3 regions of the Streptomyces cynarae genome follow, and region 3 is predicted to be linked to each of the others. Evidence: riboswitches for the same ligand, from Rfam matches in the RefSeq annotation. Region 3 holds a riboswitch; each other region holds the start of a gene.

Region 1 (10,093 bases), 840 kb from region 3:
GTACTCCCAGGCCTGGATGTCCCGCGCAGACCAGTCGTTGAGCAGGCAGAGCCCGAACACGTGGTCGCGGAAGGCCGTGAGCGGCACCGGTCGCCCCAGCCGCGACGGCACGCCCACCACGAAGCCCACCTCCGCCTCGATGTCCAGACGCACGGACGGCCCGAAGACCGGCGCCGGGTCTGTGGGAGCCTTGCGCTGCCCCGACGGCCGCACGACATCCGTGCCCGACACGACCACCGTGCCGGACCGGCCGTGGTAACCGATCGGCAGGTGCTTCCAGTTGGGGGTCAGGGAGTCCGCCGCGTCCGGGCGGAAGATCTGCCCGACGTTGCGGGCGTGGTTCTCGGAGGCGTAGAAGTCGACGTAGTCCGCGACCTCGAAGGGCAGGTGCAGCGTCACCTCGGAGAGCGGGTGCAGCAGCGGCTCCACGGTCTGACGGTGTGCGGGCACCGTCACCCACGCCGTCAGCGCCCGCCGCACATCCGACCAGGTGGTGCGGCCCGCGGCCAGCAGCGGGTTCAGGGAGGGACGCGCCAGCAGGGAGGCGTACGGGGAGCCGAGCGCCGTGGCCGCCGCGCCCGCGTCGAGCACGTGGTCGCCCAGGCGCACGCCGACGCGCCGCTCGTCGGAGCCGGCGGGGGAGAAGACGCCGTAGGGGAGGTTGTGCGGGCCGAAGGGGTCGCCCTCGGGGACGTCGAAGGGGGGCATGGGATGCTGCCTCGCTTTCGTGCACTTCGGATGTGCCGTGCATGGGGGTGCGTTCCAGTGCGTTCCGTATGGTCGCCGCACACGTTACGGGTGAGTCATCTGTCTTGGGCAGTGTCTAAAGAGTTTGCAATGTCCGTATTGGTCTTGTCGGAGGGGGTAATTCCGGCTTAGCGTCCTTTGGGGGACACGGACGGGGTGGGTCCGGTCCGTAGGGGGGACACGTGGGGGGACCCGTGGCCAGGAGCACCGGTGTGCCGTTCGACGCGGACCGCGACGTGCCGGGGCTCATCGTCAAGTTGGGCGACTACCCGCTGCACCACGGCGGGGTCGGGGCGATCCGCAGCCTCGGCCGGCTCGGCATACCGATGTATGCGATCACGGAGGACCGCTACACACCGGCTGCGGCCTCTCGCTATCTGCGGCGCGCCTTCGTATGGCCGACCACCGGGACCGAGAAACCGGAGCGGCTCGTGGAGGGCCTGCTGCGCATCGGGCGCCGTATCGGCCGGCCGACGATCCTCGTCCCGACCGACGAGGAGGCAGCGGTCCTGATCGCCGAGCACCAGGACGCCCTGACCGGAGCCTTCCTCTTCCCGAAGGTGGAGGCGGGGCTCCCGCGCCGCCTCGCCAGCAAACAGGGCCTGCACGAACTGTGCGTGGAACACGGCATCCCGAGTCCCCAGGCCGCCTTCCCGCAGTCGTACGACGACATCCTGCGCTTCGCCGACAAGGCCCGCTTCCCGCTCGTGGCGAAGAACCGCGAGGCGTTCGTGCGCCGCGAACGGCCCGCGGTGGGCGGCACGACGAAGATCGCCACCCGTGAGGGGCTGCTCAGGCTCGCCCGCGACTGGGGTGAGCACCCGGGCGTGATCCTCCAGGAGTACCTGCCCCGGGAGCAGGCCGAGGACTGGATCGTGCACGCCTACTTCGACCAGGACTCCACCCCGCTCGCCCTGTTCACCGGCGTCAAGGTGCGCTCCTGGCCGCCCCACGCGGGCATGACGGCGAACGCGTACGTCGTGGAGAACCCGGAACTCGCCGATCTCGCCGCACGTTTCATCAAACAGATCGGCTTCACCGGCATCGTCGACCTCGACCTGCGCTTCGACCGGCGCGACGGACGGTACAAACTGCTCGACTTCAACCCCCGCATGGGCGCCCAGTTCCGGCTCTTCGAGAACGAGTCGGGTGTGGACGTCGTCCGCGCCATGCACCTGGACCTGACCGGCCGCGCCGTACCGGAGGGGGAACAGCGCGCCGGCCATCGGTACATCGTGGAGAACATCGACCTGCCCGCCCTGCTGGCCTACCGCCGCAGCGGCTACACGACACCGCACGCACCGGCCCGTGCGAGCGGCACGGAACTGGCCTGGTTCGCGGGGGACGACCCGCTGCCGTTCGTCACGATGCTCGCGCGCTTCGTGCGGCCGGGCGCGAAGCACCTGTATCAGCTGTGGCGGACCAACCGCCGCGGCGGCACGACCCGTACGTCGTAGGCGTACGACCGGTACGCCACGGGCGTACGCGCTCCACCACGAAGTAGGCACGTCGCGTCCTGGGGAGGGACTTCGTGATTCAACCGGTAGCAGTCATCGGTGCCGGGCCGTTCGGCCTGTCCACCGCCGCCCATCTGCGCGGGCGCGGTATCCCGGTCCGCGTCTTCGGCGAGCCCATGGTCAGCTGGCGCGACAACATGCCCGCGGGCATGCTCCTGAAGTCCACCCCGGTCGCCTCGAACATCGACGCGCCCCAGCGCGGCCACACCCTGGCCGACTACTGCGACGCGGCGGGCATCCCCCGGCTGGTGACGGACGAGGACATCATCCCGGTCGAGACGTTCATCGCGTACGGGGAGTGGTTCCAGCAGAAGCTGGTGCCGGAGCTGGAGCGGGTCCGGGTGGTCTCCGTGGACCGCCGCAAGGACGGTGGCTTCGATCTCAAGCTGGACTCGGGCGAGTTGTTCACCGCTCGGGCGGTCGTGGTGGCGACCGGCCTGTCGGGCCTCGCCCACCTCCCGCCGGAGCTGGCCGCCGCGGCAGCCGACGGCCCCACGCCCACCGGTCCGGTCTCGCACAGCTCCCAGCACCATGACCTCGGCAGGTTCGCCGGCAAGGAGCTGCTGGTCGTCGGCGCCGGCCAGTCAGCGCTGGAGACGGCGGCGCTGGCGGCCGAGGCGGGCGCACGGGTGCGCGTGGTGGCGCGCGGGCAGGGCAGGGTCGCCTTCGGCGCGCCTCCGTGGGACCAGCCGAAGCTGCGCCCCGAGTCGCCCTTCGGCCGTGCCTGGTCCCTGTGGGCGCTGAGCTACTACCCCCACCCGTACCGCTTCCTGCCCGCCCGGACCCGCCACTACCTGGTGCGCCGCGTCCTCGGCCCGCTCGGCGCGTGGTGGCTGCGCGACCGCTTCCAGGAGAACGTCCAGGTGCGCGAGGTCGTCGGCATCCTCAGCGCGTCCGTGGCGGACGGCAGCCCGACCCTGACGGTCCGGACCCACACGGGCCGCACGGAGGAGATGACCGCGGACCACGTCATCGCCGCGACCGGCTACCGCGTGGACATCTCCGCGATGGACTTCCTGGGCCATGAGCTGCGCACACGCCTGGCGGTGAGCCGGGGCGCCCCGAAGCTCGGCGCGGGCCATGTGTCCTCGGTCCCGGGCCTGTACTTCACGGGCCTGCCGGCGGCGGCCTCCTACGGACCGGTGATGAGGTTCGTCTGCGGCACGGAGTTCGCGTCGGCGCGCCTGGCGAAGCATCTGGCGACGGCCCACGGCTGACCCCGGCCGACCACCGGACCACCGCGTGGCCCTTCCCCTCGGAAGGGCCACGGTTGTCGAGACGGATGCCGAGCGGTTCTCGGCAGCGGGGAGCGGAGGTCGGCCGGTTCACGGCGGGGTGGCCGTACGTCGGCTGGTTCGCGGTGAGTCGTGGGGGTGTTCCATCCGTATTCTCTGATCATGGCCGCACCCCTCGCATATTCACTCATCGCCACTGACCTGGACGGGACGCTGCTGCGCGGTGACGACACGCTCTCCGACCGGTCGAGGGACGCGCTGGCGCGGGCCGCCGCGGCCGGCGCGCAGCACCTCGTGGTGACGGGGCGTCCGGCGCCCAGGGTGCGGCCGCTGCTCGACGACCTCGGCGGCAGGGGGCTCGCGGTGTGCGGACAGGGCGCGCAGGTGTACGACGTCGGCGCGGACCGGCTGCTGTTCTCCGTCACCTTGGACCGGGAGTTGGCCGAGACCGCGCTCGGCAAGATCGAGGCCGAGGTGGGGCAGGTGTACGCGGCCGTCGACCAGGACGGCGTGGACGGGCTCACTCTCATCGAACCCGGCTACCGGATGCCGCACCCCACGCTGCCCGCGGTGCGGGTGCAACGGCGCGACGACCTGTGGTGCGCGCCCATCAGCAAGGTGCTGCTGCGCCATCACAGCCTGACCGACGACGAGTTGGCGACGGCGGCGCGCAGCGCGGTCGGTTCACTGGCGACGGTCACCATGTCCGGGCCCGGCACGGTCGAACTCCAGCCGTGCGGCATCACCAAGGCGACGGGGCTCGCGCTCGCCGCCGAGTTTCTGGGCCTGGGGCCGTCCCAGACCATCGCGTTCGGCGACATGCCGAACGACATCCCGATGTTCGACTGGGCCGCGCACGGCGTCGCCATGGCGAACGCGCACCCCGAACTCAAGGCGGTCGCCGACGAGATCACGAAATCGAACGAGGACGACGGCATCGCCGTCGTCCTCGAACGACTCTTCAGGGGCCGCTAGACCTCGGCCTCGGCCTCCGCCTCAGCCCGGTACGCGCGGCGCACAGCGTCAGTAGGCGCTGTGGACGTTGTCGATGGAGCCGTACCGGTGGGCGGCGTAGTTGCACGCGGCCGTGATGTTCGCCACCGGGTCGTAGATGTTCCAGGACGTGCCCGGCACGTGGTACGCGCGGAAGGTCGGGTCGATGACCTGGAGGAGGCCCTTGGACGGGATGCCCATCCGGGCGTTGGAGTCCCAGAGGTTGATGGCGGACGGGTTGCCCGACGACTCACGCATCACGTTGCGGTAGATGCCGTAGTAGGAGCCGGGGATCCTGTGCTGCCGCATGACGACCAGCGACTGACGGATCCAGCTGTCGAGGTTTCCGGCGCGCGTCGTCACGGTCTTGGCGGCGGCGGTCGTGGTCGTCGCGGAGGTGGGGGTCGCGGCGGAAGCGCTGGTCGCTCCCAGGACCGGAAGGGCCAGAACGGCGGCACCCGTCCCCGCGACAGCGAGGGCACGGGTGAGGCGCGCGGCCTTGGAGCGGCGGTCCCGACGGCGTGCGGGCAGGGCGAAAGCGGGCATGTCGTAGTCCTCTCCGGCGCCTGCGAGGTGAGCTGTCGGGTTCGGGCTGGGAGGTGCCCGGCCGTGTCCTCGGTGTCGAGGAATCGGCTTCACCCCAAGCCGTTCCGGCGCTGTGTCCGGTCCGGCGACTTACCTGGGTCCCCCGCTCCTGCCGTGGTGGTCAATGGATCGCGGGCGGCGGCAGGATTCGGCGTTCCGCTCGGATCGATTGGGAAGGTATGCGAGAGCACATGTCGGGAACAAGCCTCGAAGTCACACTCAGAGGTAAATGACCATGAAATGCGGGAATAAGGGATGTGATCCATATTGTTGAACACAGTTCAACTTGGCATAAGCAAATGGGAAGTTGGGATTCCGCATGCTCCGCACCACCTGTCGGTGGCGTGAGCTAATTCACTCGCGCCCTCCTCGATCGGCATGCCTAATTCGAGGCCCTGGGGCGGCAATTCGGACAAAAGGTTCGGCAGATGCCTTCAGGTGACGGTTTTCATGAGGGCGAAATATGGCAATTCGGACATTGCTCGGGTCTACGGGGATCGCACCCCCGGATCGGAAGGCGTGACCGGCGTCACGCGTCATGCCATCTCGTCCCGCCCCATGGATCTGTACGCGCGCGTGCCTGGAGGTTCCGCGCGTCCCCGTTGAGGCCGGGGGTGCGCCCGGCCGGGTGATGGTGCCGAGCGGGGCGGCCGGGGGCCGCGTGGCCCCGCGGGAGGCCTTGGGGGTGCCGGGCTGCTCCGGAGGCGGGATGCGAGGGGTGTTTCCGGGGGCCGGTGCGCGTCGCCGGCCACCGGGAGGGGCGGCTTTCCGCTATGTCGCTCCAAACCCGCTCGTATCACCTGATCAAGAACATGCCTCTCGTGATCCGATACGGCCCGGCCTGGAAGAGCGGGCACTCGTGGTGATCGAAACCCGACCGGATACGCTGACTTGAGTGATGGCGGCGACAGATCGACAAACTCGGTGAGCCGAGTCGTCCAGGCGACGTCATCGATCAAGTGACCGACCTCGATACCGACCGTGTGATCGTCAGCAGACGTCAGCAGACAGGAGACCTCACGTGACCGTCGTCGGGCCGTTCGGGCTGAGCGTGCGGGACCAGGCTCTGGAAGCCGATGTCCAGGCCGGATTGGCCGCTGTCGAGGAAGGGCTGCTCGACGCCACGAAGAGCGAGGTGCCCTTCATCACCGAGGCCGCGCAGCATCTCGTGCGCGCGGGCGGGAAGCGGTTCCGGCCGCTGCTCGTGATGCTCGCGGCACAGTTCGGTGACCCGTACGCGCCGGGGGTCGTCCCCTCGGCCGTGGTCGTGGAGCTCACCCACCTCGCCACGCTGTACCACGACGACGTGATGGACGAGGCCGATGTGCGGCGCGGGGTGGCCAGCGCGAACAGCCGCTGGGGCAACTCGGTGGCGGTACTCACCGGAGACTTCCTGTTCGCCCGCGCGTCCCACATCCTGGCCGACCTCGGCCCGGAGGCGGTCCGTATCCAGGCGGAGGCGTTCGAGCGGCTCGTCACCGGCCAGATCCTGGAGACGGCGGGCCCGCGGGACGGCCGTGACCCGGTGGAGCACTACCTCGACGTCCTCTCCGGCAAGACGGGCTCCCTGGTGGCGGTGGCGTGCCGCTTCGGCGCGATGATGTCGGGCGCCGACGAGACGGTCGTCGACGTGCTGACGCAGTACGGCGAGCGTCTCGGCGTGGCGTTCCAGCTGGCCGACGACGTCCTGGACATCGCCTCCGACTCCCACGAGTCCGGCAAGACGCCGGGGACGGACCTGCGCGAGGGCATCGCGACCCTCCCGGTCCTGCGCCTGCGCGAGCGTGCCCAGCGGCACGGGCTGCCGGAGGACGTCGCCCTGTGCGAGCTGCTGGACTCCGACCTCACGGACGACGCCCGCCATGCCGACGCCCTCGCCCGCCTCCGGGTCCACCCGGCCCTCGAGCAGGCCCGGCGCGACGCCGTCCGCTATGCGCAGGACGCCCGCTCGGCCCTGGCGCCGCTGCCGGACTGCGGCGCGAAGGCGGCCCTGACGGAAATGTGCGACGCGGTGGTGCACCGGGCGGGGTGACCCGCCAGGCGCCCCGGGCACCCCCGCCTGACGTGTGCCAGGTCACACGTCTTCCGGCGCGTCCGCACGACCCCTACGGGTGGGACGCCGTGCCGCGCCCGTCATGTCATACCCCAGGCGTACGCGGAGTTGGCCCCGCGGTCTGACGCTTCCCTCCCGGTGATTTGGTCATATGGAGAGGACCACCTCACAGGAGTCCGGGTGAAAATGGCGGCGTAGGGGGTGGGGGCACCTCCCTGTTCGAGCGAAGTCGAGAGCTCGGGGGAGAGTGCACAGACAGCAGCCGCCGCCGACGACGGAGGTAAGGCACACATGGCACCGTACGAATCCGACGACAGCACACCCGCCGGGGAGGTCGAGGACGTACGCGACGGGCGGCGCAGGGCCGCGCGGTACGTCGTCCCGGTCACGGTCGTGGGCGTGGCGGCGGCGACCATCGGGCTCGTCCCGGCGTTCGCCGGTTCCGGGGACCCCGACCTGCCGAAGATCAGCGCGCAGCAGCTCATCGAGAAGATCGCCAAGTCGGACGTCCAGCAGATGTCCGGCACGGTGACGATCAGCACGGACCTGGGCCTGCCCGACCTGGGCGGCCTCGAGGACAGCCTGGCCTCGGGGGCGCTCTCCAAGGGCGGGCAGGACAAGGGCGACTCGGCCGCCGACCCGAGCTCCAAGCTGCTGGAGCTGGCCTCCGGCACCCACACCGTGCGGGTCGCCGCCGACGGCCAGGACAAGCAGAAGCTGTCACTCATCGAGAAGGCCGCCGAGTACAGCGTCATCCGCAACGGCGACCAGGTGTGGGCGTACGACAGCGCGTCCAACCAGGCGTACCACGCGACCGGCGCGGGCGAGCACAAGAGCGGCGAAGCGGCGCCGAAGGACGTGCCCGCCACACCCAGGGACTTCGCCGACCAGGCACTGAAGGCGGCCGACAAGACCACCTCCGTGACGGTCGACGGCACGGCCCAGGTCGCGGGCCGGGACGCCTACAAGCTGGTCATCCGGCCGAAGCAGTCGGGTACGACGGTCGGCGCGATCAGCATCGCGGTGGACGCGAAGACCGGGCTGCCGCTGAAGTTCACGCTGACCCCGGCGAAGGGCGGCGCGGCGGTGCTGGACGTGGGCTTCACCCAGGTCTCGTTCGCCAAGCCGGCCGCGTCGACGTTCGACTTCACGCCGCCGAAGGGCACGAAGGTCACCCAGGGCGACGACCGGAAGACCGGGGAGGCCGGGAAGGCCGAGAAGCCCGAGAAGCCCGGGCACGAGGCGCAGCGTGAGGGCACCGGCGGAACGCCCTGGGGCGGCAGCGCGTCGAAGACCCTCGGCGAGGGCTGGAACGCCATCTACGTGTTCGACACCGGCAGCAAGGGCGGGGTGCCGTCCGGATCGCCGTCCGGTGACGGCGCGGCCTCCGGCTTCCTGAACTCGCTCGGCGAACACGTCACCGGCAAGTTCGGCTCGGGCACGGTCTTCTCCACCCGCCTGGTCAACGCCCTGATCACGGACGACGGCAAGGTATACGCGGGCGCGGTCACCAAGGACGCACTGGTGAAGGCGGCCGACGCGGGGAAGTGACCCCGTACGGCGCACGGACGAAGGGGAGCAGCAGAGCCCATGGAGGAACTGCCCGCCGCGGAAGCGGAGTCGAACGACTCACCGGCGCGGGCGGCGATCGACCCCGAGGCCCCGGTCATCGCCACCCGCGCCCTCACCAAGCGCTACCGCGGCGGGCAGCTCGCCGTGGACGGGCTCGATCTGACCGTCCCGGCAGGCAGCGTCTTCGGCTTCCTCGGGCCCAACGGCTCCGGCAAGACCACCACCATCCGCATGCTGATGGGCCTGATCGAGCCCACCTCGGGCTCGGCACGCGTGCTGGGGCAGCCCATGCCCCGGGCCACGCGCGCCGTGCTCCCGCACGTCGGCGCCCTCATCGAGGGCCCGGCGCTTTACGGCTTCCTCTCCGGCCGCGACAACCTCCTGCGGTACGACGCCGCGGACCCCACCGCCGACCCGCGCACCCGGCGGGCCCGTGTCGCGGCCGCCCTCGACCGGGTCGGCCTCGCGGCGGCCGCGGGCAAGAAGGCGAAGGCGTACTCCCTGGGGATGAAGCAGCGCCTCGGCCTCGCGGCCGCCCTGCTCCGGCCCCGCAGGCTCCTCGTCCTGGACGAGCCGACGAACGGCCTCGACCCGCAGGGCATGCGGGAGATCCGCGCCCTGGTCAGAGAACTGGCCTCCGACGGCACGACCGTCTTCCTCTCCTCCCACCTGCTGGACGAGATCGAGCAGGTCTGCACGCACGCGGCGGTGATGACGCAGGGCCGGCTGATCGCGCAGGGCGCGGTGGGAGACCTGGTGGCCGGGGCGCGCGGACGTCTCGTCGTGACCACCCCGGACGTCACCGACGCGGCACGTGTCCTGAAGGAACAGGGCGTGGCCGATGTGGTGGTGGAGGAGAACCGGGTGACGGCCGAGCCTCCGGACCGGGAACTTTCCGATGTGAACGCCGCGTTGGTCACGGCGGGAGTCCGCGTACGCGGCTTCGGCGTCGAACGTGCCTCCCTGGAGGACGCGTTCGTGGCGCTGACCGGGGAGGGGTTCGATGTCGCAGGCTGAGGCGGCCGGCGTGCTGCGCCGGACGAGCCCGCTGTGGACCTTCGGGCTGCTGCGGAGCGAGCTGGTGACCACGTTCCGGCGCTGGCGCACGCTCGCCCTGCTGGCCGTGCTCGCCGCCGTGCCGGTCCTGGTCGGGATCGCCGTGAAGATCGAGACGGGCGACGGGTCCGGCGGTCGGGGCGGGGGCGGCGGCCCGGCGTTCATCGCGCAGATCACCAACAACGGCCTGTTCCTGGTGTTCACCGCGCTCGCCGCGACGCTCCCGTTCTTCCTGCCGATGGCGATCGGCGTCATCGCGGGCGACGCGATCGCGGGCGAGGCGAACTCCGGCACCCTGCGGTACCTGCTGGTCGCCCCTGCGGGCCGTACCCGCC
Region 2 (10,093 bases), 590 kb from region 3:
TTCGGGCACGTCAGGTAGTACGTCGTCGGGAACGGGGTGCCGTCGGGGAGCCGCGGCGCCGTCTCCACGACGTCCGGCTGCCCGCAGGGGCACCGGTGCGCGATCGCGCGCAGCCCCCGCGGGGGGCGCCCGAGCTGCTGCTTGACGGCCTCGACGTCCGCGTCCGTCGGCTCGGTGCGCGGGGTGGGCGGCGGAGGGGTTTCCATGGCTCTCTTTCGGGCTGTCTTTCTCATGGGTGCGTAGGGGTGCGGGGGGATGCGTCCGGGCGCGTGACGGGCGCGTCAGGGCGCGGTGCGCTCACCGGTCGGACCGTCGGCCCTGTCCGCCTTGTCGGCCCTGTCCACCGCGTCCCAGAGACCGGCGTACCAGGGGCGTACGGCCGTCGTCCGGTCCGCGCGCGACGGCTTGACCGCGTCCGGGTCGATCATGATGTAGCCGGTCTCCCCCGGCATCACATAGTGCAGCCGCTGCCGGATCTGCTGCTTCGCGTAGGCGTCGTCCTGCCAGCGCGCCTTCAGGTCACGCAGCTGTTCGACGCGCTTGCGGGCCTGCTCCTGCTGCCGCTCCAGGTCGGCGATCTCGCCGCGCTGGGAGACGTACTGCCGCATCGGGTAGGCCAGCGCCACGATCAGCGAGCACAGGACGAGGGCGAGGAGCGCGGCGCGGCCGGTGAGCCGGGAGCGGCGGGCCTGGCGCCGGGTCTGGGAGCGGTAGACCCGGGCGGCCGTCTGCTCGCCGAGCAGCCTGAGCCTGGTCGCGGTGGAGAACCGGTCGCGGTCCTTCCCGGCCATGTCTCCCGCCTCCCCTTCACACGCGCGTACGTCCCCGCACACGGTACGGGACCGAGTACGGGGACGTACGTACGACCGGCCAAGCCTTGCTCGGGCTTGTCCCAGCGGCTTGCTCCGGCCTCGTCTCAGCCCTTGAAGCGCGGGAAGGCCGAGCGGCCGGCGTACACCGCGGCGTCGTCGAGGATCTCCTCGATGCGCAGCAGCTGGTTGTACTTGGCGACGCGCTCGGAGCGGGCCGGGGCACCGGTCTTGATCTGGCCGCAGTTGGTGGCGACGGCCAGGTCGGCGATGGTGACGTCCTCGGTCTCGCCGGAGCGGTGGGACATCATGCACTTGAAGCCGTTGCGCTGGGCCAGCTCGACGGCGTCCAGGGTCTCGGTCAGCGAACCGATCTGGTTGACCTTGACCAGCAGGGCGTTGGCCGCGCCCTCCTCGATGCCGCGGGCGAGACGCTCGGGGTTGGTGACGAACAGGTCGTCGCCGACCAGCTGGACCTTGTCGCCGAGCTTGTCGGTGATGACCTTCCAGCCGGCCCAGTCGTCCTCGAACAGCGGGTCCTCGATGGAGACGAGCGGGTAGGCCGCGACGAGCTCCTCGTAGTACTCCGTCATCTCGGCGGCGGAGCGCTCCTTGCCCTCGAAGAGGTACTTGCCGTCCTTGTAGAACTCGGAGGCGGCGACGTCGAGGGCGAGGGCGATCTGCTGGCCGGGGGCGTAGCCGGCCTCCTTGATGGCCTCGAGGATCAGGTCGAGGGCCTCACGGTTGGAGCCGAGGTTCGGGGCGAAGCCGCCCTCGTCGCCGAGGCCGGTGGCGAGGCCCTTGCTCTTCAGGACCTTCTTCAGCGTGTGGTAGACCTCGGTGCCCCAGCGCAGCGCCTCGGAGAAGGACTCCGCGCCGATCGGGGCGATCATGAACTCCTGGATGTCCACGTTGGAGTCGGCGTGCGAGCCGCCGTTCAGGATGTTCATCATCGGCACCGGCAGCAGGTGCGCGTTCGGGCCGCCCAGGTAGCGGAACAGGGGCAGGTCGCTGGCCTCGGAGGCGGCGTGGGCGACGGCGAGGGAGACGCCGAGGATCGCGTTGGCGCCGAGGGAGCCCTTGTTGTCGGTGGCGTCCAGGTCCATCATCGCCTGGTCGATCAGGCGCTGCTCGGTGGCGTCGTAGCCGACCAGCTCCGGGCCGATCTGCTCGATGACGGCGAGGACGGCCTTCTCGACACCCTTGCCCTGGTAGCGGTTCGGGTCACCGTCGCGCAGCTCGATGGCCTCGAAGGCGCCGGTGGAGGCGCCGGACGGGACGGCGGCACGACCCGTGCTGCCGTCGTCGAGGCCGACCTCGACCTCGACCGTGGGGTTGCCTCGGGAGTCCAGGATTTCCCGGGCTACGACGACGTCGATGGACGGCACGAGCATCTCCTTCTTGGATGTGACGCTGGAAGTGCGGGGCTGTGTGCCTTGCGGCTGTGCCTTGCGACTAGAGCCTAACCGCCCCGGGCTGTCGGCCGGCCTACCGACCGTCCCGTGGACAGGGTGACGGTACACATTGTTCCTGTCCGGAACAAAGGGTCGGGGGGAAAGTGAGGTGAAATCCGCGCGGCCGGGCGGCGAAGCGGCCGGACGACAAAGGGGCCGGACAGCAGAAAGCCCCGCTCCGGCGCGTACGGGGGAACACGCACCGGAGCGGGGAGCCCGTGGGGACGGGGGTGGAGCCTCACGTGACCCCACGGTGGGGTCACGCCCGGGAGGGGCCTGTGGCCCGGCTACCGGGTGGCTGTCACTTCAGGTGCAGCTGCTGGCCCGGGTAGATCAGGTCGGCGTCCTGAATGATGTCCTTGTTCAGGTCGAAGAGCTTCTTCCAGCCGCCCTGGACGTGGTGGCTCGCGGCGATCGAGCTGAGGGTGTCGCCCTTGACCACCTTGTACTCGCCGTCACCCTTCTTGACCTTCTGGCCGGTCGGGGTGGTGACGGTCTTCTTCGGGGCCGGGCGCTGCGCGGAGCGGTTGGCGGCCTGCTGCTCGGTCGAGCGGGTGGTGGTGCTCTTCGGGGTGGCGCTCTTCGCGCTGCTCGAGGAGCCGCCGGCCGCGGAACCGTTGTACGTGGCGCTGGTCAGGCCCTTGCCGCACACCGGCCAGGCGCCCTTGCCCTGGCCCGCGAGGACCTTCTCGGCGACGGCTATCTGCTGGCCCTCGGTGGCCAGGTCGGCGCGGGAGGCGTAGGCGGTGCCGCCGTACGCGGCCCAGGTGGAGTTGGTGAACTGCAGACCGCCGTAGAAGCCGTTGCCGGTGTTGATGTGCCAGTTGCCGCCGGACTCGCACTGGGCGACGGCGTCCCACTGGGCGGCGGTGGCCGCGGAGGCGTTCCCGGCCGCGAGGAGCGGGCCGGCGATGGCAGCGCCGGCGACACCGGCGAGCGCGATGGCACGGGTGGCCTTGGACGAGCGGCGGTGCTTGCCGTTGCCGGAACACAGCATGGTTCGTTCCCCTCACCGACGCCTGCGAGGTGAGCTGTCGGGTTCGGGCCGGTTGAGTTGCCCGGCCGTGCCCCTTGCGAGACACGGCTTCACCCCGAGCCGCTTCCGGTCAACTCCCGGACGCGGCGCCTACCTTGGGTCCCCCGCTCCTGCCTACGGCGCTTGACGCGACGACTGTTCCCGTACGGCCGCTGGCAGGATTCGGCGTTGCGACCGCGGGGGCTCGCTGTGGCGAGCGATCACGACCGTAAGCAGTCGATCGCCGGAATTTCAAAGACGATCAGGGCTTATGAGACTCATATCTCACTTTCACCAAACAGGACATTCACCGCGAAGTGGGTCGCGAACTTCCGCCACACAAGGGGCAGTTCAGGACGACCCGCCGACCGGACCGGCGTCGAGCGCAAGGCTCTGACCGGGGAGGATGAGGTTCGGGTCGGCACCGACCGTCTGCTTGTTCACCTCGTACAGCGCCGCCCATCCGCCGCTGAGGTCAAGGGAGTCGGCGATGGACGACAGATTGTCCCCGGGGCGAACGGTGTACGAGCCGTCGACGGCGTCGCGCGCGTCCGCGGTGCCGCGTGAGGCGTGCCGGCCGGACCCGTCCGACGCACGGCCGTCCGCGGCACCCTCTTCGGCGTTGTCGCCGCGATGGCGACCGGCACCCGAGGTCTCGGTCGAACTCACCCCCGGCAAGCCATTCTTCTGTGCCGACTCGTCCGACTCGTCGCTCTTCGTCGCCGCCGTCGGCGCACCCCCGGACCGCTGTGCGCTCTTGGTGGTGTCGGCGGTCGACGCCCCGGACGAGGGCGAGGACGAGGAGACTGAAGCGGACGAAGAAGGCGACGGAGTGGCCGACGCGGATGATCCAGACGAGTCGGACAGGCCGGAGTCGAGACCGGAATCAAGGCCGGAGTCGAGGCCGGAATCGGAGGACGATCCGCCGCCGGACGACGAGTCCCCGGCGAGACCCGTGTCGACGTCGGCGGAGCCGGAGTCCTTGCTCAGGCCGTTCAGCAGGCCGCAGGTGCCCCAGGCCCCGACGCCCCGGGCCGCCAGGACCTTCTCGGCGACGGCGATCTGCTGCGAACGGCTCGCCTGGTCGGGGCTCGGCGCGTAGTCGAGACCGCCGTGCTTGTCCCAGTCGTCCTGCGTCAACTGCAACCCGCCGTAGCGGCCGTTGCCGGTGTCCGCGCTCCATGAGCCGCCGCTGACGCACTCCGCGACCTGGTCCCAGGTGGTGCCGGTGGCCGCGCTCGCGCCGGTGGCGCCGAGCAGCGGGATCGCGATCGCTGATCCGGTCACCCCTGCCGCGACGAGGAGAGCCGGAGCCTGACGGGGGCGACGGTGACGACCGTTCCCGGAGAGCATGCGGTTGCCTTTCACACGACAGCATCGACCGACGCGACGGCCGTGGCGTGCGAACCGCCGCGTTGCTGCGTGAACGTATCGGCACTAGATCGCTTGTCACAAGTTAATGCAGCGTAGATCACGTGAAGATCACAGAGGTGAGATCCTGTCACCTTCTTGTGACCATCGGCGTGTTCGCCGTGTCATGTCCGGCTGTCGGCGGGACGTTCGTGACCTTTCTCCGGTACCGGGGTGAACGCCACGGGCAGCGTGCGCAGGCCCCGCATGATGAGTCCGCCGCGCCAGCGCAACGCGGACTGGTCGACCGCGAGCCGCAGGTCCGGCAGGCGGGTCAGGAGCGTGGCGAGCGCCGTCTGTCCCTCCAGGCGGGCCAGGGGCGCGCCCAGGCAGTAGTGGATGCCGTGCCCGTACCCGAGGTGCTGGTTGTCGCGGCGGGAGAGGTCGAGGACGTCCGGGTCGGCGAACCGCGCCGGGTCCCGGTCCGCGGCGGCCAGGACCACCAGGACGGGGTCGCCGGGGGCGATGTCCTGCCCGCCGACGGTGAGCGGCCGGGTGGCGAACCGCCAGGTGGCCAGTTCCACCGGGCCGTCGTAGCGCAGCAGCTCCTCGACGCCCGTCTCGAGCAGGTCGCGTTCCCCGGCGGCGAGCGACCGCTGCAGACGGGCCCGCTGCCCGGGGTGCCCGAGAAGCGCGAACGTGCCGTTCCCGATGAGGTTGACAGTGGTCTCGAACCCGGCGAAGAGCAGGATGAAGGCCATCGCGGCGGCCTCGTTCTCGGTGAGGTGCTCGCCGTGGTCGGAGGCGCGGATGAGCCCGGATATGAGGTCCTCGCCGGGGCCGGGCTCGGCGGGCAGCGCCTGGCGCTTGCGGTGGATGAGGTCGGCGAGGTAGCCGCGCATCTTCTTCACGGACCGCGCGACGCCGCCTCGCGGTCCTCCACCGTGGCGGATCATCATCCCGGCCCAGTCCCGGAAGTCGTCCTGGTCCTCGCGCGGGACGCCGAGCATGTCGCAGATGGCGTAGATGGGGAGGGGGAAGGCGAACTCGTGGATGAGGTCGGCCTCTCCCCTGCCCGCGAACCGGTCGATGAGCTGGTCGGTGAGTTCCTGGACCCGCGGCGCGAACTCCGCGACACGCCGGGGCGTGAAGGCCTTGGAGACCAGCCGGCGCAGCCGGGTGTGGTCCGGGGGGTCGATGTTGAGCAGATGGGTCATCAGCTCCGCCTTGCGCTCGCCGGGGATGCCGGTCTTGCCCTTGGCGTGCGCGGGCTCGTCGTGATGCGCCGGGTTCTTGCTCAGCCGCGGGTCGGCCAGGGCCTGTTTGGCATCCGCGTACCGGGTGACCAGCCAGGCCTCCACACCGCTCGGCAGCCTCGTCCGGTGCACGGGGGCGTGCTCACGCAGCCAGGCGTAGGCGGGGTAGGGGTCGGCGGCGAACTCCCAGGTGAACAGTTCGGGGGCCGGGGAGGCGGTCTGGCCGTTCACTGCTTCGAGCCCCCGCTCTCCACCTCCCGGATCGCGTCCCGGTACGCGCGTGCCGCCGCGCGCAGGGCCGCCTCCGGGTCCACGCCCTCCGCCTCCGCGCGCGCGGCCAGCGCCAGCAACTCGTAGCCGATGCCGTCGCCCTGCGGGAGCGGGACCTGTAGACCCGCCGTGCGGACGCGGGAGTGCAGCTTCGCGGCGAGGGCGAGGCCCGGCTGGCCGAGCGGGATGCCCTCCGTCACCGACGTGCGCCGCTTCTCGACCGCCTTGGTCCGCAGCCAGTGCTCCTTGACCTCCTCCGGCGTCGTCGCGGTCTCGTCCCCGAACACGTGCGGGTGGCGGTGGATCAGCTTGGCGACGATGCCGCCCGCCACGTCGTCGATGGAGAAGGGCGCCTCAGGGTGCTCCTCGGCTATCCGGGCGTGGAAGACGACCTGGAGCAGGACGTCGCCCAGCTCCTCCCGCAGCTCCTCGCGGTCGCCCGCCTCGATCGCCTCGACCAGTTCGTACGCCTCCTCGATGCCGTACTTGGCCAGGCCCAGGTGGGTCTGCCGGGACGACCAGGGGCACTCGGCGCGGATGCGGTCCATGACCTGCACCAGGTCCAGGAGACGGGCGCCCGGGAGGTCGTACGACGCGGGCAGCAGCTCCAGCTCCGGCATCTGGACGCGGCCCGATCCTGCGAGGCGCGCCAGGCCGTCCGTCAGCGCGGGCTCGCCCTCACCCGTGGCGACGACGACCACCGTGCGGCCGCCGGCGCAGGCGTCGACCAGCTCCTGCGCGCTCGGGGCGGCCTCCTCGACCGCTATGCCCGCCTCGCGCAGATAGGGCAGCTGCGGGTGCGCGCCGTCCGCGCACAGGACCCGGTCGGCGGCGTGCAGTGCCTGCCAGGCGGGCCAGGACAGGAGGCCGGGCGCGACCCGGTGGCTGGTGGTGAGCAGGACGATCCGGCCGGGCTCGGCGGTCGCCTCCGGTCCCGGGGCCGCTTCGAAGCTGGTTGCGTTCACCCTCCGAACGTAACGCACGCCACGGACGGCCCCCGGAGTCGTCCACAGGCATGGGCCCATCGCCGCCGGAGTCGTCCACAGGCCCGAACACCGCTCCCGGACGCCCGCCTACCGGCCCCGCTCCCGAACCGCCCGTCTACGCCGTCTGCTGCGCAGCCGCCGCCGTGACCTCCTTGACCCACGGGGTCTTCGCGTCCGCCAGGCTGCTCTTCTGCACGTCCCAGGTGCCGTAGCGGGGGTTGAGGTCGACGTGCAGTTCCCGGGACGCCTGCGACATGGCCTTCCAGAAGGCGGCCTTGCCCTCGGTCGTGCTCATGTCGGCGCCGAGCGCGGCGGCCAGCTTCTGCGCCTCGACCTCCGTACGGAGGCTGTCGTCGAGGCGCTGGGGGGCCACCCCGTACTGCTGCAACCACACGGTCTGCAGCTCCTTCGCGCCTCCCGCCTGCGCCTGGAGGCCCGCCCGCATCTGTTCGACGTCCCTGGCGGTGACGCTCACGCCCGCGTTCTTCGCGGCGCGGTCCAGGACCCTGTCCAGCACCAGGCTGTGCAGCGTGTCGCGGGTGAGGCTGCTGGTCTGGGCGACCGCCTGCTGGTATTGGGCGCCGTCCGTGGCGGCGGCGCGCTGGGCCGCGCGCACCTCGTCCACCCGGCTCTCCAGCTGCGCGACCGTGATCCGCTCACCTCCGACGACGGCCGCGGCACCCGGGTGCGCGGTGCCGCCGCACGCGGTGAGGAGAGGGGCCGCGACCAAGGCGGCGCTGAGGGCGATCGCGGGGCGACGGCGGTGCAAAATGACCTCCCAGGGTGGGGGATTGTGCGACGGTGCACAAGGTCTTGCGGTGATCGATGGTAAGGAGCGGACCGGCTCCGGCCAACCCATTCGACCAACGATTCACCGGCGCTTCGGGCACCGCCCGCCCCTGGTGAGCGCCCGTCCGGCCGCTCAGGCCCGTCCGTCCACCGCTCGCTCGACCGCCCCGGCCACGTCGGCGCGCAGCTTGTCGCCGGTGTCGAGCCTGGTCACATTGGTACCGGCGGCCTCGCCGCCCCCGGTGCCGACGAGCACGAAGCCGACCTTCCGGTACCCCGGTGCCGTCTGCGCGGCGGCCGAGGTCTCGGCCCGGCCGACGGCGAGCACCACGTCGCAGGAGCGCTGCAGCAGACCGTTGAGGTACGGGCGCGCGTTGGCGGCGCTCTGCTCCCCGGTCACGGGCGCGTAGCTCACGCGCGCGTGCGTCTTGAGGGAGGCGTCCTGCATGCCCTGCCAGACCTCGGCGGCGGTGGTCCCCGCCGTGATGCCCTTGGCGTCGGTGAGGAGGCAGGCGTCGACGTCGTTGTAGTGCCTCGCCCGGGTGTCCGGGATCGGCGGCCGGTCGTCGTGCCGGAGGAACAGCGTGCCGGCGACGACCACCGCGGCGACCACGGCCAGCGAGCCCGCCGTCAGCGCGATGGTGCGTCCGCGGAGCGAGCGCAGCCAGGCGACGACGGCGCGCCCCACCGCGGCGGGCCGCCCTCCGGGTCCCGCCTGCCCCGCCTGCCCCGGGCGCGCCTGCGCCACCTGCCTGACCTTCTTGGCCACCGGTTCTCCGCTCTCCTGCCGTACGTCGATGTCTGGTCCCCGTCGTACGAGTATCCGCTGTCCCGCCGTACGTCTGTGTCAGCTGTCCTGCCGTCGTACGTCTGTATCAGCTGTCCTGCCGCCGTACGTCTGCGTCAGCGGCCGCCGCGGCCAGACCTTCCAGGCGTGGATCGAGGCGCCGGCCATCGACAGCAGGATCAGCAGGACGTCGAGCGCGAACAGCGGCCCGTGCGTCGTGTCCGGCGTCAACTCCAGCTCGCCGACCCAGGCCGCGAGGACCGCGCTGAACGCCGCGAAGGCCCACCAGTCCGTCGCCCTGCGCCGACGCAGGGCGAGCACGAGGGACGGCACGGGGCACAGCAGCCCCAGGCTGACGACGGGCAGTGCGGCGATGCCCGCCCGCACGGCGAACAGCCGGACTGCCGGTATGGCGACGACCTTCATGTACCACCCCTCATGTCGTGGCTCGGCGGCCGGTTCAGCCGGTGATGGCGACGGGAGCGTCCCAGGCGTCACGGTCCACGGTGATCGTGTAGCCGTTGCGCGTCTCCTTGCTGTTCACCATGTACTGGTGGGCGCGGCTGTGGTTGGTGTACTGGGTGGAGCCCCACGGCCAGTCCGTGGTCGTCGTGTACTGCTTGTCCCACAGTGCGTACCAGAGGTTGCCCGGCAGGTCGGTCTTGTTGGTCGCGGTGGCGACGGCCTTCGCGCTGGAGCTGCTGAAGCCGTAGTAGCCGGCGCGGTAGACCTTGGCGCGCAACTGCTTGTCGAAGGCGCGGACGTACGTCAGCACGGCGTTGTTGCACGACGTGTTCGTGATGTCGTACGGCTCCATGTCGAGGTAGATGGGGCTGCCGGCCTTCATGCCCAGCGCGGACGCCTTGGCCACCGCGTCGTTCGCGTCGCTCGTCCCCAGGGTGGCGGCGGTGGTGGCGGTGAGCTTCTCCGGGTTGGAGCCGCTCTGGCAGGGCGGCTGGGCGCCGACGTAGATCGGGATGAGCTTCCAGCCCATCGAGCTGACGGACTTCACCCAGGACGCGGTGAGGTTGGGCTGGCTGCAGCCGCGGTTCTTACCACCGACGTAGACGGCGGCCGCCCCGTAGAAACCGGTGTTCCAGGCCTTCATCGCGGCCGTCGAGGGCGCGGTGCAGGTGTCGAAGGCGTGTCCGGTGTACGTCTTCTGGGCGGGCCAGGTCGTGGCCGCCATCGACGTCTGCGCCGCTATCCCGGCACCCGCCACGACGGCGGCACCCGCCACCGACCAGGTGATGTACCTGAACTTCTTCGACTGCCGATGGCCGGCCATCCCCACCCCAATTTCACGACAGGCGGACGCGTGCGGCGTCCACCGGAAAGTCTTCTGAGCCCCTGAAGCGACGCGGGTCCGGCACGGCG
Region 3 (10,093 bases):
CCGGAAACCGCTGGTGGGAGGCGCGGGGGCGAAACCCGTGCACTACCTGTCGCGCGCATGGCGTACACTGGAATCACCGACGCGGGGTGGAGCAGCTCGGTAGCTCGCTGGGCTCATAACCCAGAGGTCGCAGGTTCAAATCCTGTCCCCGCTACTGAAGGCCGAGGGCCGGAGTCCGAAAGGACTTCGGCCCTCGGTGTTTCCCGGCCCTCTTCCACCCACTGGCGGCTACTCCGCCCGGCCCACAGCGGTCGCCCCCCGCCGCCCTTCCGGGAAGCCTGGACGGGTGGTGCAGCGAGCAGGCGAGCGGTGGTCATGGGAGCAGGAAGATCCGGACGAGCGGCGTGGGCCCGATGGGCCCCGTGAGGAGAGGGCCGAGGACCACGAGCGGTCGCGCGGGCGTCTTTCCGACCGTCACGACGGGTCGGGCGGGCGTCTCTCCGACTGTCACGACGGGTCGGGCGGGCGTCTCTCCGACTGTCACGACGGGTCGGACGGCCGTCTCTCCGACCGTCACGACCGGTTGGACGGCCGTCTCCCCGACCGCAGCAACCGGTCCGGCGGGCGTCTCCCCGACCGCGAGGACCGCCGGCCCGGCAGTCGCGGCAGACCCGGCAGACCCGGCCGGCTCGCCGGAGCCGCCGGAGCCCCCATGCCCGATCCCGACACCCCCCTCCCCGCCCCCGGCACGAGGACCGTTCCGGTTCCGGCGTACGGAGGGGCCGAGGCGGAGGCCGTCACGGAGGCCGAGGAGCGGCGGATCTCGTACGCGCGGGCCTTTCTGCGGGCCCTGCCCTGGCTGCTGATCGTCGCCGGGGTCTGCTTCGACCTCTTCGCCCCGTCCGACTACACGGCCGGCCCCCTCTTCACCGCCGCGCCGCTCGTCGCCGCACCCCTGTTCTCGTTGCGCGGCACCGTCCTCACCGGCACGGCGGCCGTCGTCGTGGTCTTCGGGGTCCACCTCGGGCTCGGCGTGCTCGGGAAGGCGGGCGAGGTCACCGAGGTGGCCACGGTCGTCACCGTCGCCGCCCTCGCCGTCCTCATCAACGTGCTGGTCCGCCGCAATGTCGCCCGCCTCGCCTCCGCCCGCCAGATCGCCGAGGCCGCCCAGCGCGCGGTGCTGCCCGAGCCCGCCGCCCGGATCGGTGGGCTGGACATCGCCGCCCGGTACGAGGCCGCCCAGGCCGACGCGTTCATCGGCGGCGACCTGTACACCGTCCAGGACTCCCCGCACGGCGTACGGCTCGTCGTCGGCGACGTACGCGGCAAGGGCATGGGTGCCGTGACCGCCGTGGCCGTCGTGATCGGCGCCTTCCGGGAGGCCGCCGAACAGGAGCCCACGCTCGAGGCCGTCGCCCAGCGCCTGGAGCGGGCGCTGTCACGCGACCGCGCCGGACGCGAGGGGCCCGACGTGTACGAGGGGTTCACCACCGCGGTCCTCGCCGAGATCCCGCACGGCTCCGGCGTCGTCCGCATCGTCAACCGAGGCCACCCAGCCCCGCTGCTCCTGCTCCCGGACGGTTCCCTGCGAGAACTTCAGGCCCGCGAGCCCGCCCTGCCGCTCGGCATGGGCGACCTCGGCGTCTGGCCCGACCGGGTGGAGGAGTGGGACTTCCCGCCCGGCTCGACGCTGCTCTTCCACACCGACGGCGTCTCGGAGGCACGGGACGCGCACGGCCGGTTCTACGACCCCGCCGTCCGCCTCGCCGGACGGGTCTTCTCCGGCCCCGGCGCCCTGCTGAGCACCGTCACGCGCGAGGTCGCCCGGCACACCGGTGGCCGTGGCACGGACGACATGGCCCTGCTGGCCGTGCGCCGACCCGGCCGCCCCCTGAGCGCGGTCACGACGAGTGAGTGAGCCGTGCCCCTGCGCATAACAACTGACATACTGTCAATATCTGTGAGGCCGCTGAGGCGGAGGCGACTCGCCCGATTTCCTCCGTTCGGGCCGTGTAAGTCCTGGCCGGCGGCCTGAACGGATCTGCCTGAACGGCTTGGAATCCAGGCCCCGCGTCTATTAACGTTCGATAACGCAGCGCGGTCGTCCCAGCCGTCACCGAAGGCGGCTCCGTGCGCGCCTGCCGAATCCCGCGAGGGAACCGGGGAACCACCACCTTGGGGTGAATCACGCGGATACCGCCGTGTCGCACGGCCGGTATACGCGCGTAGGAGACCTTCCTGCTCCGAACCCGTCAGCTAACCCGGTAGGCGAGACGGAAGGAAAGGAGTGCGCCCACGTGGCGTTCAACCGGCCTGCCCAGAGCACCTCGTTCGCCCCGAACAGTACGCAGACGCTCGACGTCGCACCCGGTATCGACGAGGGCCCCTGGGAGGAGTGGAACCCCACCGAGGACTCCATCCGCTCCGTCCGCGGCCGGCACCGCGTCGCCAAGCAGCGCGGGGGCGGGCTGGCCCGCAGCTCCACCGTCCTCGGCGTCGGTGTGATCGCCGCCGTCGGCGCGGGCGGCATGGCCACCGCGCAGTCCGGCAAGCCGCCGGTGTCCATATCCCTGCCGGACCTCTCCTCGGTCACGGAATCCGCCAAGGCGCTCATCGGCGAGGACTCCGGCGCCCCCAAGAGCTCGGCCACCGCTCTCAGCAGCGTCGGCCGGACCGACGCCGGTGATGCCACCGCCGCCACCGGTTCGAAGGGCGCGGGTGAGGCGCTGCGCGCCCGGATCATGCAGCAGGCCGAGTCCCAGCAGGACCGGATCGCGCAGAAAGCGGCGCAGGCCGCCGAGGACGCAGCGGTGAAGAAGGCCGCCGCCGCGGCGGTCAAGGCGCAGGACGACGCGCAGGCCAAAGCCGCCGCCGAGAAGAAGAAGGCGGAGGAGGCCGCGCGGCTCGCCGCTCTCGCCCGGCAGTTCACGTTGCCGACCTCCTCCTACACCCTTACCTCCCACTTCGGCGACGCCGGTGCCATGTGGTCCTCCGGCTTCCACACCGGCCTGGACTTCGCCGCGCCCACCGGCACGCTCATCAAGGCCGTCCACAGCGGCACGATCACGGAGGCGGGCTGGGCCGGCTCGTACGGCTACCGCACGATCCTCACCCTCGACGACGGCACCGAGCTGTGGTTCTGCCACCAGTCGTCGATCAGCGTCACGGTCGGGCAGAAGGTCAGCACGGGCGACGTCATCGGCCGCGTGGGCGCGACCGGCAACGTCACAGGGCCGCACCTGCACCTGGAGGTCCACCCTGACGGCGGCGCCGCGATCGACCCGCTGGCCTGGCTGCGCGGCAAGGGCCTCAACCCCTGACCCCCACCCCCGCGAAGAGCGCGTTCGTTTGCAAGATCTTTGCGGGCTTCCCGGAAGACACCGGCCCGGTCCGGGCGCTGACACAGAGCATGACTTCTCTTCGCAAGCTGGGTTCTTCCGATCTCGAGGTCTTCCCGCTGTCCCTCGGCGGCAACGTCTTCGGCTGGACCGCCGACGAGACGCAGTCCTTCGCCGTCCTGGACGCATACGCGCAGGCGGGCGGGAACTTCATCGACACGGCCGACTCGTACTCGGCCTGGGTGCCGGGCAACGAGGGCGGCGAGTCCGAGACCATCATCGGCAAGTGGGTGAAGGCGCGCGGCAACCGCTCCGACGTGGTCATCGCGACCAAGGTCAGCCAGCACCCCGACTACCAGGGCCTGACCGCCGCCAACATCAAGGCCGCGGCCGACGCGTCCTTGCGCCGTCTGGGCACCGACTACATCGATCTCTACTACACCCACTTCGACAAGCCGGAGGTGCCGGTCGAGGAGATCATCGGCGCGCTCGACGAGCTGGTGAAGGCGGGCAAGGTGCGCGCCATCGCCGCCTCCAACATCTCCGCCGAGCGCCTCCAGGAGTCCCTGGACTTCTCGGACCGCGAGAACCTGGCGCGGTACGTGGCGCTGCAGCCGCACTACAACCTGGTCTCGCGCGACACCTACGAGGGTGCCCTGCAGGACCTCGCCTCCCGGGCGGGGCTCGCGGCGGTTCCCTACTTCGCGCTGGCCTCGGGCTTCCTGACCGGCAAGTACCGGCCGGGTACGACGGTGGAGTCGGCGCGCGCGGAGGGCGCGGCCAAGCACCTCGCGACCGAGCGCGGACAGCGGGTCCTGACGGCCCTGGACGAGATCGCCGAGGCCCGGGGCGCCGAGATCCCGACGGTGGCCCTCGCCTGGCTGGCGGCCCAGCCGACCGTCGCGGCACCGATCGCCTCGGCGCGGACGGTGGAGCAGCTGCCGGCGCTGCTGGCCGTGGCGGACCTGACGCTGACGGACGAGGACGTGGCGAAGCTGACGGAGGCGTCGGCGTAGCACGGCAGACGGCGGAATCGGGCGGTGCCGAGCCGGCGCCAACTCCTAGGAGCGATAGGGGTTGTACTCCGGATACGGCGCCGCCGGACCGTACTGCGGCATCGCAGGGCCGTACTGCGGCGCCACGGGACCGTACTGCGGCGCCACCGGACCGTACTGCGGCATCGCAGGGCCGTACTGCGGTGCCGCCGGGCCGTACTGCGGCGGGCCCTGGAAGGACACGTGTCCGTACCCCGGCCACACCGGCGGAGCCACCGGTGCCGTCGCACGTGCCGCATGCGCCAGCGCCGGCCGCGCCACCTCCCGGCGCGCCCACAGCTCGGTCAGCAACTCCCTTTCCCGTACGACGAAATCGGCGCCCGCGCGGCCCATGCGTCCCCGGTGACGCAGGAACGCCAGGGACGTCGCGTACGCCTCGTACCGCGCGACCGACCGCGCCGCGTCCTTTCCGAAGTGCTGCCTCGCGTACTCACGGGCCAGCCGCCGCGCCCGCATCGAACCGAGCACGAACGGCTCCACCGGCCCCATCCACCCGGCGACCACGTAGGCGGGCAGTTCCTCCCGCACCGTCCGCAGCTCCCGCTGCCGCGTCCAGATGACCAGCCAGGTCAGCAGCCCGAACGCGGGCACCATGAACGACGCGTACACCGCGAAGAACCCGTACTGGCCGAACGTGGACGACCCGTTCCACATGGAGTGCATGCCCATCGCGAGCAGCAGCCCGCAGAGCGGCGTCAGCACCCGCCGGACGTGCTGGCGCTCCGCGGACAGCGCGGCGATGCCGAAGCCGATGCCGGTGAGCACGGTGAACAGCGGGTGTGCGAAGGGCGACATCACCACGCGGACGAAGAAGGTCGCGGCCGTGACGGACGCCAGCCCGCTTCCCCCGCTCATCTGGTCGGTGCCGAAGGCCGTGCCCAGGTAGAGGACGTTCTCGGTGAAGGCGAAACCGGTGGCGGTGACGCCGGCTATCACCACTCCGTCGACGATCCCGGTGAAGTCCCGTCTGCGGAAGAGGAAGACCAGCAGCACGGCCGCGGCCTTCGCGGACTCCTCCACGATCGGCGCTATCACCGTCGCGCCGAGCGTGTCGGCGCTGTGCGGATCGGCGGTCGCGGTCGCTATCCACCGGGTGGCGAAACTGTTGGCGACGATCGCGATGAGCGCGGCGGCGCACGCGCCCCAGGCGAAGGCGAAGATCAGGTTCCGCCAGGGTCCCGGCGCCACCCGGTCCAGCCAGCGGAAGGCCGCGATCAGCAGCGGCACGGGCAGGACCGCGAGGCCCAGCCCGACCAGGAAGCCCTCGGTCCCGGTCTGCTGCCGTACGAGAGCCAGGATGACGAGCCCGGAGAGCGCGAGGAGCGTGATCAGCGCCCCGTACCGCACCCACCGCCTCTGCCACCAGTGCGGGTGCCCGAACGAGCCGGCGGCGGCGTCACCGCCCGGGTGCGTCGGGTACGAGGGAAAGGTGGCCACGGCATCGACCCTAACGAGACGGGGGAGCCGCCCGCGACGGTGTCCAACGGACGCGCGGACGCTCAGCCTTCGGCGGTGGGCTGGTCGCGGTGCGGTACGCGCCGGAAGAGCAGGTCGTTCACGACATGACCCTTGTCCAGACCCTGCCCTTCGAAACGGGTCAGCGGCCGGAAGTCGGGGCGTGGCGCGTACCCGCCGCCGGACTGGGTGTTCTCGAACCCCGGGTGTGCGGTGAACACCTCCAGCATCTGTTCGGCATACGGCTCCCAGTCCGTGGCGCAGTGCACCAGCGCGCCCGGCTTGAGACGGCTCGCGGCGAGCGTGAGGAAGTCGGGCTGGATGAGCCGCCGCTTGTGGTGGCGCTTCTTGGGCCAGGGGTCGGGGAAGTAGACGCGCAGCCCGTCGAGGGAGTCGGGGGCGAGCATCTCGCGGAGCAGGATGATCGCGTCGCCGTTGCCGACGCGGATGTTGGTCAGTCCCGCCCGGTCGGCGAGGGCCAGCAGGTTGCCCTGGCCGGGGGTGTGCACGTCGACGGCGAGGATGTTGGTGTCCGGGTCGGCGGCGGCCATCTCCGAGGTGGCCTCACCCATGCCGAACCCGATCTCCAGCACGACGGGGCGGCTGTTCCCGAACAGCTCGGCGAGGTCGATGACCCGCTGCCCGTCGATGTCCAGCCCCCACTTGGGCCACAGCCGCTGCAGCGCGTCCGCCTGCCCGGCCGTCACCCGGCTCCGCCGCGGCTGGAAGCTACGGATCCGCCGCTCGAAGTGCGACCCGGCGGGATCGGCCTTGGGCCCGTCGGGAAACCGGGGCTCCCCCTTCACCCGGGTGTGCCGAATGGACGCGCCGGCACCACGACCTGAGCCGCCACCGGGGGTGAGCTGGGAATCGTCGGGAGCGAAGTTGAGGGAGTCAGACACAGTGGGATCAATTTTAGGGGGTCGGTCAGCCAGAACCAGCCCGTCCGTCTGGGGGTCCCCCTGCTCGAAGAGCTTGGGGGAGTTCGAGGACGAGGCCGTAAGCCGACGGGGGTCTGGCGACGGACGGAGCCCCCAGGGACGGGAAGGGAGGGGCGGCGGGGGCGGAACCAACCGTGGCGGCGCGGCCCGGGCACCGCTCACTCCCGCCCCAGCACCACCAGCGCCCGCCGCGCCACCTCCCGCCCGATCGCCAGCGAAGCGGTGGCCGCGGGGGACGGCGCGTTCAGCACGTGCACCGCCCGCGCCCCCTCCTGGATCAGGAAGTCGTCCACCAGCGTCCCGTCCCGCAGCACCGCCTGCGCCCGCACCCCGGCAGGCGCCCGGACGAGGTCGTCCTCCCGCACCGCGGGCAGCAACCTCCGCACGGCCTCGGTGAACGCCCCCTTCGACACCGACCGCCGCAGCTCCCCCGCCCCGTACCGCCAGTGCCGACGCGCGATCCGCCACGACCCCGGCCACGCCACCGTCGCGCCCAGCTCCCGAGGCCGTACGACCCCCCAGCCGTACCCCTCGCGGGCCAGTGCCGGCACCGCGTTCGGCCCGATGTGCACCTCTCCTTCGATCCCGCGGGTCAGATGCACCCCGAGGAACGGGAACGCCGGATCCGGCACCGGATACACAAGCCCCCGCACCAGCTCGGGTCGGCGCAGCGTGTAGTACTCGCCCCGGAACGGCACGATCCGCACCTCGGGGTCGTCCCCGGTCAGCCGGGCCACCTCGTCGCAGTGCAGCCCGGCGCAGTTCACCAGTACACGCGCGCGGAGCACCGTCCCGTCACCCGTGCGTACGGCGACCCCCAGGGAGGCGCGCCGGTCGATCCGGACCACCTCCGCCCCGTACCGGATCTCCGCGCCCGAGACCTCCGCGAGCTGCCGGGCGACCGCCACGAAGTCGCAGATCCCGGTGGTGCCCACGTGGATGGCCGCGAGCCCCTGCACCTCCGGCTCGTACTCCGGTATCTGGGTGGCGCCCAGCTCCCGTACCGGAATGCCGTTCTCCCGGCCGCGCTGCACCAGTGCGTGCAGGCGCGGCAGCTCCTCCCGCTCGGTCGCGACGATCAGCTTGCCGGTGACGGCGTGCGCGATGCCGTACTCCGCGCAGAACTTGACCATCTCGGCGGCGCCCCCGACCGCGTACCGCGCCTTCAGGGAGCCGGGTCGGTAGTAGATCCCGCTGTGGATGACCCCGCTGTTGCGCCCCGTCTGGTGGCGGGCCGGGCCGGCCTCCTTCTCCAGGACGGTCACCCGCGTGCCCGGCGCGGCACGCGTGATCGCATACGCCGTCGACAGGCCGACTATTCCGCCACCGATCACCAGCACGTCGCAGTCGTAGGCGATCTCCCGCACCTGCTCCACCTCCCGGTTTCGATAGTGCACTGCGCCACTGACAATGCCTTCAAACCCCGGGCGGCGCCCTGCGGCCGCGCTGTCAGACCGGAGCCATCAAAAGCGGCCGCGCCCGCTCCCGCAGCTCCGCCACGCGCGGTTCGTCGCCGTACGGCTCCAGCCGGTGCAGCAGGTCCCGTACGTACTCGGTCGTGCGCGCCGACGATATGCGCCCGGCGATCTCCACCGCTCGCACGCCCTGCTCGCAGGCCGCGTCCAGGTTGCCCGACTCCAGCTCGGCGACCGCGGACACCACCAGGCGCAGGCCGTGCGAGCGCACGTACTCCTCGCCTGGCCGCGACAGCGCCTGTTCGGTGAAGCGGCGGACCTGGCGTGGGGCCTTGAGGTCGCGGTAGCACTCGGCGGCGTCGGCGGCGAAGCGGTCGTAGGAGTAGAAGCCGAGCCAGGTCGGGTCGTTGTCGCCGTCGCGGGCCCGCTCCAGCCAGCCCTCGGCGGCCTTCAGGGCCGTGCCGGCCGCCTGGGCGTCACCCGCGCGCGCGCGCGCGCGTGCGTGCTCGACCAGGCGGAAGAAGCTCATGGTGCGGGCGGTGGCCAGGCCGCGGTTGCGCTCCAGGGCGGCCTGGGCGAGGTCGACGCCCTCGTCGCCGAAGCCGCGGTAGGTCGCCTGCAGCGACATGGAGGCCAGGACGTAGCCCCCGAGGGGCACGTCGGCCGCCGCGCGCGCGAGGCGCAGTGCCTGGATGTAGTAGCGCTGGGCGGCCTCCTGCTGACCGGTGTCGAAGGCCATCCAGCCCGCCAGCCGGGTGAGTTCGGCGGCCGCGCCGAACAGCGCCCTGCCGACCTCGTCGGAGTACGACCCGAGCAGCAGCGGCGCCGCCTCCACCCTCAGGCACTCCGGCACCATCGACGACCGCCAGTCGCCGCCCCCGTACTTGGAGTCCCAGCGCCTCGCGTCCTCCGCGGCCTCGCGGAGCTTCCGGACATCGCTGTGGCCGACCTTGATCGGCGCCCCGGACCCCTCGCCCGGGACGGGGTCGCGGGCCACCGAGCTGTCGGCTGGTGTTATCAGCCAGCGGGAGGCAGGGGTCGCGTAAGCGCTCACTGCGAACGATCCGGCCAGCGACTGCCAGATGCCGCCGCTGCCGGCCCGGCGCCCGGCGAGGTCGAGACGGTAGAGCTCCGTCGCCGATCTCACCGCCTGTCCTACGTCCCGGGGGAAGGCGAGGCCCACTTCCGGTGCGGGATCCGCGTCCGCCAGACCGATCTCGTGGAGCGGTACGGGGCGGCCGAGCTTCTGGCCGATGGCCGCGGCGATCAGGTGCGGCGCGGCGCCCTGCGGCACCATGCCCTTCGACACCCAGCGCGCCACCGAGGTCTTGTCGTAGCGAAGTGTCAACCCGCGCTGGGCGCCAAGATCGTTGACGCGCCGGGCGAGTCCTGCGTTGCTGATTCCCGCGAGGGCGAGAACGGCGCCGAGCTTTTCGTTCGGCCCGCGTTGCTCCCTGGACATGCGCCACCCCTCGACACAGACGGCTGCCGCGGCGGTGGCATAACCGCGCGGCATTCGTAAACCCAGCGTAGTTCGCCGCATCCCATGCGTTAAGGGGCGTAAATCCGGTTGGCGGGATTGTGGTCCGTACTTATGTACGGAGTGTCGCCATGTGCTCCCGCTGTGTGGCCGTGCGCCCGTCCGTGCGCTCTTCTCCGGCCACCTCGGGGGCGGTTCCATGGGCCGTGCGTGGGTCGGCCCGCTGTACTGGATCCAGTGGGCTGGGGGACACCGCCGCCTTCATCCCCGCGGGCGGCGGACCGGTCCGGGGGGCGAACTCCGTCTCCCGGACCGTGCGTTGCCCAGGCCTGTACGGAGCGTGCCCAAGCCTGGCCGCCCGCCGCCGATTTGGCCGAAAACCGATGGTGGATTTCGACCGCTGCCAAGGCCCCGACCACGACTCTTGAGGGCGCGAACGGCGATTTCGGGGAGCATAACGGGGGCGCAT

What was found. A riboswitch is a leader RNA that binds a small molecule or an ion and turns the genes downstream of it on or off. The one in region 3 is predicted to bind cyclic di-AMP.
Region 1: it holds a riboswitch for cyclic di-AMP, as region 3 does, so the genes downstream of both, N8I84_RS23505 (transglycosylase SLT domain-containing protein) here and N8I84_RS19645 (M23 family metallopeptidase) in region 3, are expected to answer to the same signal.
Region 2: it holds a riboswitch for cyclic di-AMP, as region 3 does, so the genes downstream of both, N8I84_RS17025 (LysM peptidoglycan-binding domain-containing protein) here and N8I84_RS19645 (M23 family metallopeptidase) in region 3, are expected to answer to the same signal.

Annotation. Positions count from the first base shown of each region.
Region 1 is NZ_CP106793.1:5,120,633-5,130,725, forward strand. It holds gene fahA (fumarylacetoacetase) at 1-708, opposite strand, end outside; gene N8I84_RS23490 (carboxylate--amine ligase) at 960-2,204, shown strand; gene N8I84_RS23495 (FAD-dependent oxidoreductase) at 2,279-3,481, shown strand; gene N8I84_RS23500 (HAD family hydrolase) at 3,662-4,474, shown strand; gene N8I84_RS23505 (transglycosylase SLT domain-containing protein) at 4,523-5,038, opposite strand; cyclic di-AMP (ydaO/yuaA leader) riboswitch at 5,043-5,241, opposite strand; gene N8I84_RS23510 (polyprenyl synthetase family protein) at 6,099-7,109, shown strand; gene N8I84_RS23515 (LolA family protein) at 7,422-8,681, shown strand; gene N8I84_RS23520 (ABC transporter ATP-binding protein) at 8,721-9,719, shown strand; gene N8I84_RS23525 (ABC transporter permease) at 9,706-10,093, shown strand, end outside.
Region 2 is NZ_CP106793.1:3,694,126-3,704,218, forward strand. It holds gene N8I84_RS17010 (DUF501 domain-containing protein) at 1-206, opposite strand, end outside; gene N8I84_RS17015 (FtsB family cell division protein) at 282-791, opposite strand; gene eno (phosphopyruvate hydratase) at 917-2,203, opposite strand; gene N8I84_RS17025 (LysM peptidoglycan-binding domain-containing protein) at 2,565-3,260, opposite strand; cyclic di-AMP (ydaO/yuaA leader) riboswitch at 3,265-3,431, opposite strand; gene N8I84_RS17030 (LysM peptidoglycan-binding domain-containing protein) at 3,630-4,631, opposite strand; gene N8I84_RS17035 (cytochrome P450 family protein) at 4,814-6,115, opposite strand; gene N8I84_RS17040 (nucleoside triphosphate pyrophosphohydrolase) at 6,112-7,119, opposite strand; gene N8I84_RS17045 (SurA N-terminal domain-containing protein) at 7,256-7,909, opposite strand; gene N8I84_RS17050 (type 1 periplasmic-binding domain-containing protein) at 8,063-8,698, opposite strand; gene N8I84_RS17055 (hypothetical protein) at 8,777-9,142, opposite strand; gene N8I84_RS17060 (glycoside hydrolase domain-containing protein) at 9,177-10,004, opposite strand.
Region 3 is NZ_CP106793.1:4,283,798-4,293,890, reverse strand. It holds tRNA gene N8I84_RS19655 (tRNA-Met) at 81-154, shown strand; gene N8I84_RS19650 (PP2C family protein-serine/threonine phosphatase) at 653-1,858, shown strand; cyclic di-AMP (ydaO/yuaA leader) riboswitch at 2,070-2,226, shown strand; gene N8I84_RS19645 (M23 family metallopeptidase) at 2,238-3,260, shown strand; gene N8I84_RS19640 (aldo/keto reductase) at 3,350-4,294, shown strand; gene N8I84_RS19635 (PrsW family intramembrane metalloprotease) at 4,340-5,770, opposite strand; gene trmB (tRNA (guanosine(46)-N7)-methyltransferase TrmB) at 5,833-6,690, opposite strand; gene lhgO (L-2-hydroxyglutarate oxidase) at 6,888-8,126, opposite strand; gene N8I84_RS19620 (MFS transporter) at 8,179-9,606, opposite strand.